Regions from separate parts of the Streptodolium elevatio genome, predicted to be linked through region 2. Evidence: riboswitches for the same ligand, from Rfam matches in the RefSeq annotation. Region 2 holds a riboswitch; the other holds the start of a gene.
The links. A riboswitch is a leader RNA that binds a small molecule or an ion and turns the genes downstream of it on or off. The one in region 2 is predicted to bind glycine.

Region 1: it holds a riboswitch for glycine, as region 2 does, so the genes downstream of both, gcvT (glycine cleavage system aminomethyltransferase GcvT) here and gcvP (aminomethyl-transferring glycine dehydrogenase) in region 2, are expected to answer to the same signal.

What each region holds. Positions count from the first base shown of each region.
Region 1 is NZ_JBSFVE010000029.1:25,189-28,590, reverse strand. Features, by position in the region: gene ACWD12_RS35760 (enhanced serine sensitivity protein SseB) at 1-662, opposite strand, end outside; gene ACWD12_RS35755 (OsmC family protein) at 846-1,274, opposite strand; glycine riboswitch at 1,423-1,538, shown strand; gene gcvT (glycine cleavage system aminomethyltransferase GcvT) at 1,865-3,022, shown strand; gene gcvH (glycine cleavage system protein GcvH) at 3,164-3,402, shown strand, end outside.
Region 2 is NZ_JBSFVE010000002.1:530,090-533,491, forward strand. Features, by position in the region: gene gcvP (aminomethyl-transferring glycine dehydrogenase) at 1-1,792, opposite strand, end outside; glycine riboswitch at 1,948-2,059, opposite strand; glycine riboswitch at 2,062-2,154, opposite strand; gene ACWD12_RS06570 (NADPH-dependent FMN reductase) at 2,344-2,973, shown strand; gene ACWD12_RS06575 (ATP-binding cassette domain-containing protein) at 3,168-3,402, shown strand, end outside.

The DNA.
Region 1 (3,402 bases), on a different contig from region 2:
TGCGCCAGATCGATCAGCACGAGGTTGACCGGCCACGGCGTACCCGCCCGGCCGACCGCGCGTTCCAGCGCGCCGATCGCCATGCGGCGGTCCTCCTCTTGCCAACGGTCCAGTTCGACGCCGATGAACAGGGACGGCGCGTCGCTCTCGACGAATCCGAGGGCGCGCCGGGCGGTCAGCACGACGTGCGTCGCGGCGAACTCCTCGGCCGCGGCCGCGAGCAGGACGTACGGCTCCTCCTCCGGCGCCGGCTCGATCAGCGTGACGCGCGCACCCGTCGCGCCCGCGCCCGGCACGCGCGCGAGTTCCAGCACGCCGTCCGGCGGAATCGGGATGCCCACCTCGCCGCCGGGGTTCACGGCCATGCCCACATGCGGCGGCAGGCCGCGCGCGAACTCGCGTACCGGCGCGACGGTGAACGCCATCGGCCCCGCGACGCGGCGGAACTGCTCCTCCGAGCTGAACACCGGGACGAACGGCGCTCCGGCTATCTCCGTGGTGGGCAGCGTCAGTTCGGCGTCGTGCGGGCCGCCTCCGGCGGGCAGCGGCACCCACACCTCGGCCTCCGCCAGCGCGTCGATCAGCTCACCGGTGCGCGACGGGTCCTGCATCGCGGCCACGAGGCAGCGTTCGACGTGGTTCGCCGGGAAGGCCACGGCCACCTCCTGAGTGCGATCGGATCAATCGCCAGCCTAGGCCGTGCCAGGACACGAAAACGGCGGGACCCCGCACGATTGCGAAGCCCCGCCGAGTCGTCCGACGGCTCGGGCCGACTGTTCAGGCCGACTGTTCAGGCCCGATGCTCAGGCCGATCCCTCGGGCCGACGCGTTGCCGCCGGGGAACGCTACGAAAGCAGCGTTGCCTCAAGCGTGATCGGCGCACCGGCGAGCGCCTTGCTGACCGGGCAGTTCTCCTTGGCGTTCTGCGCCGCGGCCTGGAAGTCCTCCTCGGACAGGCCCGGTACGCGCGCCTGCACCTTGAGCACGATCCCGGTGATGCCCTCGCCCGGCTGGAACGTCACGTTCGCCTCGGTGTCGACCGACTCCGGCGGCGTGCCGGCGCCCGCGAGCCCGTGCGACAGAGCCATCGAGTAGCACGAGGAGTGCGCGGCGGCGATGAGTTCCTCGGGGCTGGTCTTGCCGTTGGCCGCCTCCGCGCGCGAGGGCCACGAGACGTCGTACGTCCCCACGCCGGACGAGTCGAGCGACACGGTTCCGGCGCCGCCGATCAGCGCGCCCTTCCAGTGGGTCGTGGCAGTGCGCGTGGTCGCCATGGGCGAACCTCCCTGTACGTACGGTGGTTGGACGCCGCCCACGCTAGCAATGCCGGGGTCGGCAGGCTCATTGGAGAATCCTCCGACACGCCCCGCACCACCCACGCCCGATACCGATAGCATGCGCGCACAACTTCACACCGGCCCTCGACCCCACGCGGGAGAGCCCTCTTTCACCTGCGCCCTTGCGGCGGCCGGTGGCGGGGCGCCGAAGGAGCAATTCCTCCCCCGGAAACTCTCAGGCCCAAGTACCGCGCGGGTGAGGCGACTCTGGAAAGCAGTCCCGTGCCGTACGGCGGGACTCACCCACGGTGCAAGCCGCCGTCCGCGCCCGCGATCACTTCCGCGGGAGGCGCGACCGCGCGTGAAGCTCTCAGGTCCATGACAGAGGGGGAGGCGACCCACCCGCTGGTGCGGCGTACAGCAGTGCGCACCGCACACCGCCGAGGGAGCCCCCTGTTGGACCGTTCACCCCACCCTGTGCGCTGCCGCGTACCCGCTGCCGTGCGCCCGCGCGTGCACACGACTTCGGACGAACCGGTACGAAATCATGGCGTTCGGGACCATCACACCCGCGAGGAGTCCAGCCGATGACGTCCAATCAGGCCGCCCACGAAGAACGCCCCGAAGGACGCGCCGAGGAGCGCGCGCAGGAACGCCGCACGCCGCTCGACGCCGTCCACGACGCACTCGGCGCGACGATGACCGACTTCGCCGGCTGGCGCATGCCGCTGCGCTACGGCAGCGAGAGCGCCGAACACCGCGCGGTACGCGAGGCCGCCGGGCTCTTCGATCTGACCCACATGGGCGAGATCGCCGTGACCGGCCCCGAGGCCGCCCGCGCGCTCGACCACGCCCTGGTCGGCTTCATCTCGAAGATCGGTGTCGACCGCGCCCGGTACACGATGATCTGCGACGCCGACGGCGGCATCCTCGACGACCTGATCGTCTACCGCACCGGTGAGACGGAGTACCTCGTCGTCGCCAACGCCTCGAACGCGCCCCTCGTGGCCGCCGAACTCACCGCCCGGGCCGCCGGGTTCGACGCGGTCGTCACGGACCGCTCGGCGGACTACGCGCTGCTGGCCGTCCAGGGGCCGCACGCCGTCGCGATCCTCGCGCCGCTCACCGACCTCGATCTCGCGCAGGTCAAGTACTACGCCGCGGACCGCGCGGTGGTCGCCGGCGTCGACGTCCTGCTCGCCCGCACCGGCTACACCGGCGAGGACGGCTTCGAGCTGTTCTGCGCGCCCGACGACGCCAAGCGCCTGTGGACGTCGCTGGCCGAGGTCGGCACCGAGCACGGCATGATCCCCGCCGGCCTGTCCTGCCGCGACACGCTGCGCCTGGAGGCCGGCATGCCGCTGTACGGGCACGAGCTCACGACGTCGGTGACGCCGTACGAGGCCAACCTCGGCCGCGTCGTACGCCTCGACAAGCCCGAGGACTTCGTCGGCCGCGACGCGCTCGCGGCCCGGGAGAAGGAAGGGCCGCGCGCGACGCTCGTCGGCCTGCGGTCGCCGGGGCGGCGCGTGCCGCGCGCCGGGTACGCCGTACTCGACCCGGCCACGAAGCAGCCGGTCGGCGAGGTCACCTCCGGTGCCCCGTCGCCCACCCTGGGTGCGCCGATCGCGATGGCGTACGTACCTCTCGAGCACGCCGAGCCGGGCACCCGGCTCGCGATCGACATCCGTGGGACCGCCGAACCCGTCGAGGTCGTGGCACTGCCCTTCTACAAGCGGCAGTAGCCTGCCCGCCGGCCTCGGACACGGCTTGCCCTTGCCCTCACCCGGATGATTCGGGTGATTCGGGCGATGACAAAACGCGCCAAACACCGGCAAGAACCCCCTGCGGATCAGCGACCCTCGCAATGAATGGAGAATGGACCCGTGAGCGCACCCCAGAACCTGCTCTACAGCAAGGACCACGAGTGGCTGACGACGGACGGGAACCCGGCCGTCATCGGCATCTCGAAGCACGCCGCCGACGCCCTCGGTGACGTGGTCTTCGTTCAGCTCCCCGAGGTCGGCGCGCGGGTGACCGCGGGCGAGCCCTGCGGCGAACTCGAGTCGACGAAGTCCGTGAGCGACATCTTCGCCCCCGCCGACGGCGAGGTCGTCGAGGTCAA
Region 2 (3,402 bases):
CGCTTGCAGCGTTGGTGCCGTGCGCCGACGAGGGGATGAGGCACACGTCGCGGCCGGTGTCGCCGTTGGCCAGGTGGTACGCGCGGACCGCGAGCAGGCCCGCGAGTTCGCCCTGCGAGCCGGCGTTCGGCTGGATCGACACCTTGTCGTAGCCGGTGACCGCGACGAGCGCGTCCTCCAGGCCGTGGATCAGCTCCAGGTACCCGGCCGCCTGGTCGGCCGGCGCGAACGGGTGGATGTTCGCGAACTCCGGCCAGGTGACGGGCTCCATCTCGGCGGTCGCGTTGAGCTTCATCGTGCAGGAACCGAGCGGGATCATGCCGCGGTCGAGCGCGTAGTCCTTGTCGGCGAGGCGCCGCAGGTAGCGCAGCATGTCGGTCTCCGAGCGGTGCGCGTGGAAGACCGGGTGGGCCAGGAACTCGTCGGTGCGCAGCAGCGCCTGCGGCAGCGCGTCGGGGGTCTCGGCGTCCAGGGTCGAGACGAGGTCGCGCAGGTCCGCCGCGGTCCCGGCGGCGGCGTTGGGCGCGAACGCCCGCCACACCGCGGCCAGGTCGTCGCGCGTGGTGGTCTCGTCGCAGGTCACCGACACGTGGTCGGCGTCCACGCGGTGCAGGTTGACGCCCTCGGCGCGGGCGTTCTGCACGACCGCGTCGGCGCGGCCCGGCACACGGGCCAGGACGGTGTCGAAGAAGTCCGCGTGCACGACCTCGACGCCGTCGCGGCGCAGTCCGGCGGCCAGGACGGCGGCGTAGCGGTGGGTGCGCCGGGCGATGTCGGTGAGGCCGTCGGGGCCGTGGTAGACCGCGTACATGCCGGCCATCACGGCGAGCAGGACCTGCGCGGTGCAGATGTTGCTGGTCGCCTTTTCGCGCCGGATGTGCTGCTCGCGGGTCTGCAGCGCGAGGCGGTACGCCTGGTCGCCGTCGGCGTCGACGGACACGCCCACGAGCCGTCCCGGCAGCGAGCGCGCCAGCTTCTCGCGGACCGCGAGGTATCCGGCGTGCGGTCCGCCGAAGCCCATCGGCACGCCGAAGCGCTGCGTGGTGCCGACCGCGATGTCCGCGCCCATCGCGCCGGGCGAGGTGAGCAGGGTGAGGGCCAGCAGGTCGGCGGCGACCGCGGTGAGCGCGCCGCGCGCGTGCGCGTCGGCGACGAGCGCGGTCAGGTCGCGCACGAGGCCGTCGGCGCCCGGGTATTGCAGGAGGACACCGAAGAACTCGCCCTCGGGGAGTCCGCCCGAGGTGTCCGCGACGACGACCTCGATGCCCAGCGCCTCGGCGCGGGTGCGCACGACGGCGATGGTCTGCGGCAGGCACGCGGCGTCCACGACGAACACGTTGCTCTTGGCCCGCCCCGCGCGGCGTGCGAGCGTCATGGCCTCGGCGGCCGCGGTCCCCTCGTCCAGCAGCGAGGCACCCGCGACCTGGAGCCCGGTCAGATCGCACACCATGGTCTGGAAGTTGAGCAGCGCCTCCAGACGGCCCTGCGAGATCTCCGGCTGGTAGGGCGTGTAGGCGGTGTACCAGGCCGGGTTCTCCAGCACGTTGCGCAGGATCACCGGCGGCGTGTGGGTGCCGTGATAGCCCAGGCCGATCATCGGGCGCAGCACGGTGTTGCGGGCCGCGAGGGCGCGGAGCTGGTCGTGCACGGCCGCCTCGCTCACCGCCTCGGGCAGGTCGAGCCGGTCGAGGGTGCGGATCGCGCCCGGTACGGCGGCGTCGGTCAGCTCGTCGAGTGAGCCGAACCCGATGTGCGCCAGCATCTTGGCCTGCTGGTCGGCGTCGGGGCCGATGTGCCGGCCGGTGAACGGGCCGGCGGCCTCGAGCGCGGTGAGGCTGCCGGGGCCGGACGGGCGGGGCGACGACGAACGCGACGACGAGCTCACAGTGGAGGCCCTCCTGAAGATGCGGAGAAGGTCACGCGGGTACGCGCGGCCTAACGGCCTCCCCCTCTGTCATCGGTACCTGAGAGCTTCACCCGCGCCGCCGCATCATCTGCGGGCCGGGGCTTTCACCGTCGGTGAGTCCCGCCGTCGTGCACGGAACTGCTTTCCAGAGTGCCCATGGCCGCGCGGTACGGGTGCCTGAGAGATTCCGGGGAGGGGTTGCTCCTTCGGCGCCCGGATCGAGGTCCGGACTCTCCCGCGTGGCTTTCGGTGCAGCTTCAACGCTATCAGTGCGGGATCGCGTACGGGATCACGCGCGGCGGACAAGATCGCGCGATGCCGCGGGACCCGCGAGACGCGGTCTCGCGACCGCCGGACTCCGTCTCGCGCCTCACCGGTGAGAGCAGTGCAGGAGAAGCAGTCCAGAGGTAGTGGGCAGGCAGGGAGAGGAGGGCCCGATGAGCGACCGGGAGTACGGCGTCCCCGAGCACGCCGCGGGCACCGGCGGCGACCTCGCAGGCGGGGACCGGGACGTGCCGCTGCGCGTGGCGGTGATCGTGGGCAGCACCCGCGAGGGCCGCGTGGGCGACCGGGTGGCCGGGTGGATCGCGGATCTGGTGGGCCGGATCCCGGCCCTCGAGCCGGTGGTCGTGGACCTGGCGGACTTCGTGTTCCCGGCCCGGCTGCCGGAGCGGCCGAGCACCGACATGCTGGGCTTCGTGTCCGCGGTCGGCGACGCGGACGCGTTCGTCGTGGTGACGCCGGAGTACAACCGCAGCTACCCGGCGTCGCTCAAACAGGCGATCGACTACGTGTACGACGAGTGGCGCGCCAAGCCTGTCGGTTTTGTCTCCTACGGTTACAAGGCACGGGGCCTGCTGGCCGTGGAGCACCTGCGGCAGGTCTTCGCAGAACTCCACACCGTCACGATGCGCGACGTGGTCGCGCTCGACCTGGCGGCGGTCGCGGACCCGGTTGGCCCCGCCGACGGCGACGCCGAGGCCGCCGCGAAAGCACTCCTGGACCAGCTCGTCTGGTGGGGCACGGCACTGCGCGAGGCCCGCGCGGCCAGGCCCTACGTCGCATGACCGCCGGCGCCCCGCGCGGCTATCACCGAGGCAGGGCGCGAACCACCCCCGGACTTCCGCAGATTTGTCGGGCGCGGACCGATGAGTTCCCCGGCCGGCCCCGGTCCAAGACATCGAGGGAACGGCCCGTCGAGACCCGCAGAGACCCGCAGCGACCGCACCGCGGCCCGCACGAGACCCGAAGAGGACACACCATGACGACGCACTCCCCCGGCCTGGCGATCGAGACGCAGGGGCTGGTGAAAGTCTTCGGCACCAACCGCGCCGTCGACGGCATCGACCTGCGGGTCCCCGCCGGCACCGTGTACGGCGTCCTGGGCCCCAACGGCGCCGGCAAGACGACGGCCGTGAAGATGCTGGCCACGCTGCTGCGCCCGGACGACGGCGAGGCGTACGTCTTCGGCAAGTCCGTGATCCGCGAGGCCGACG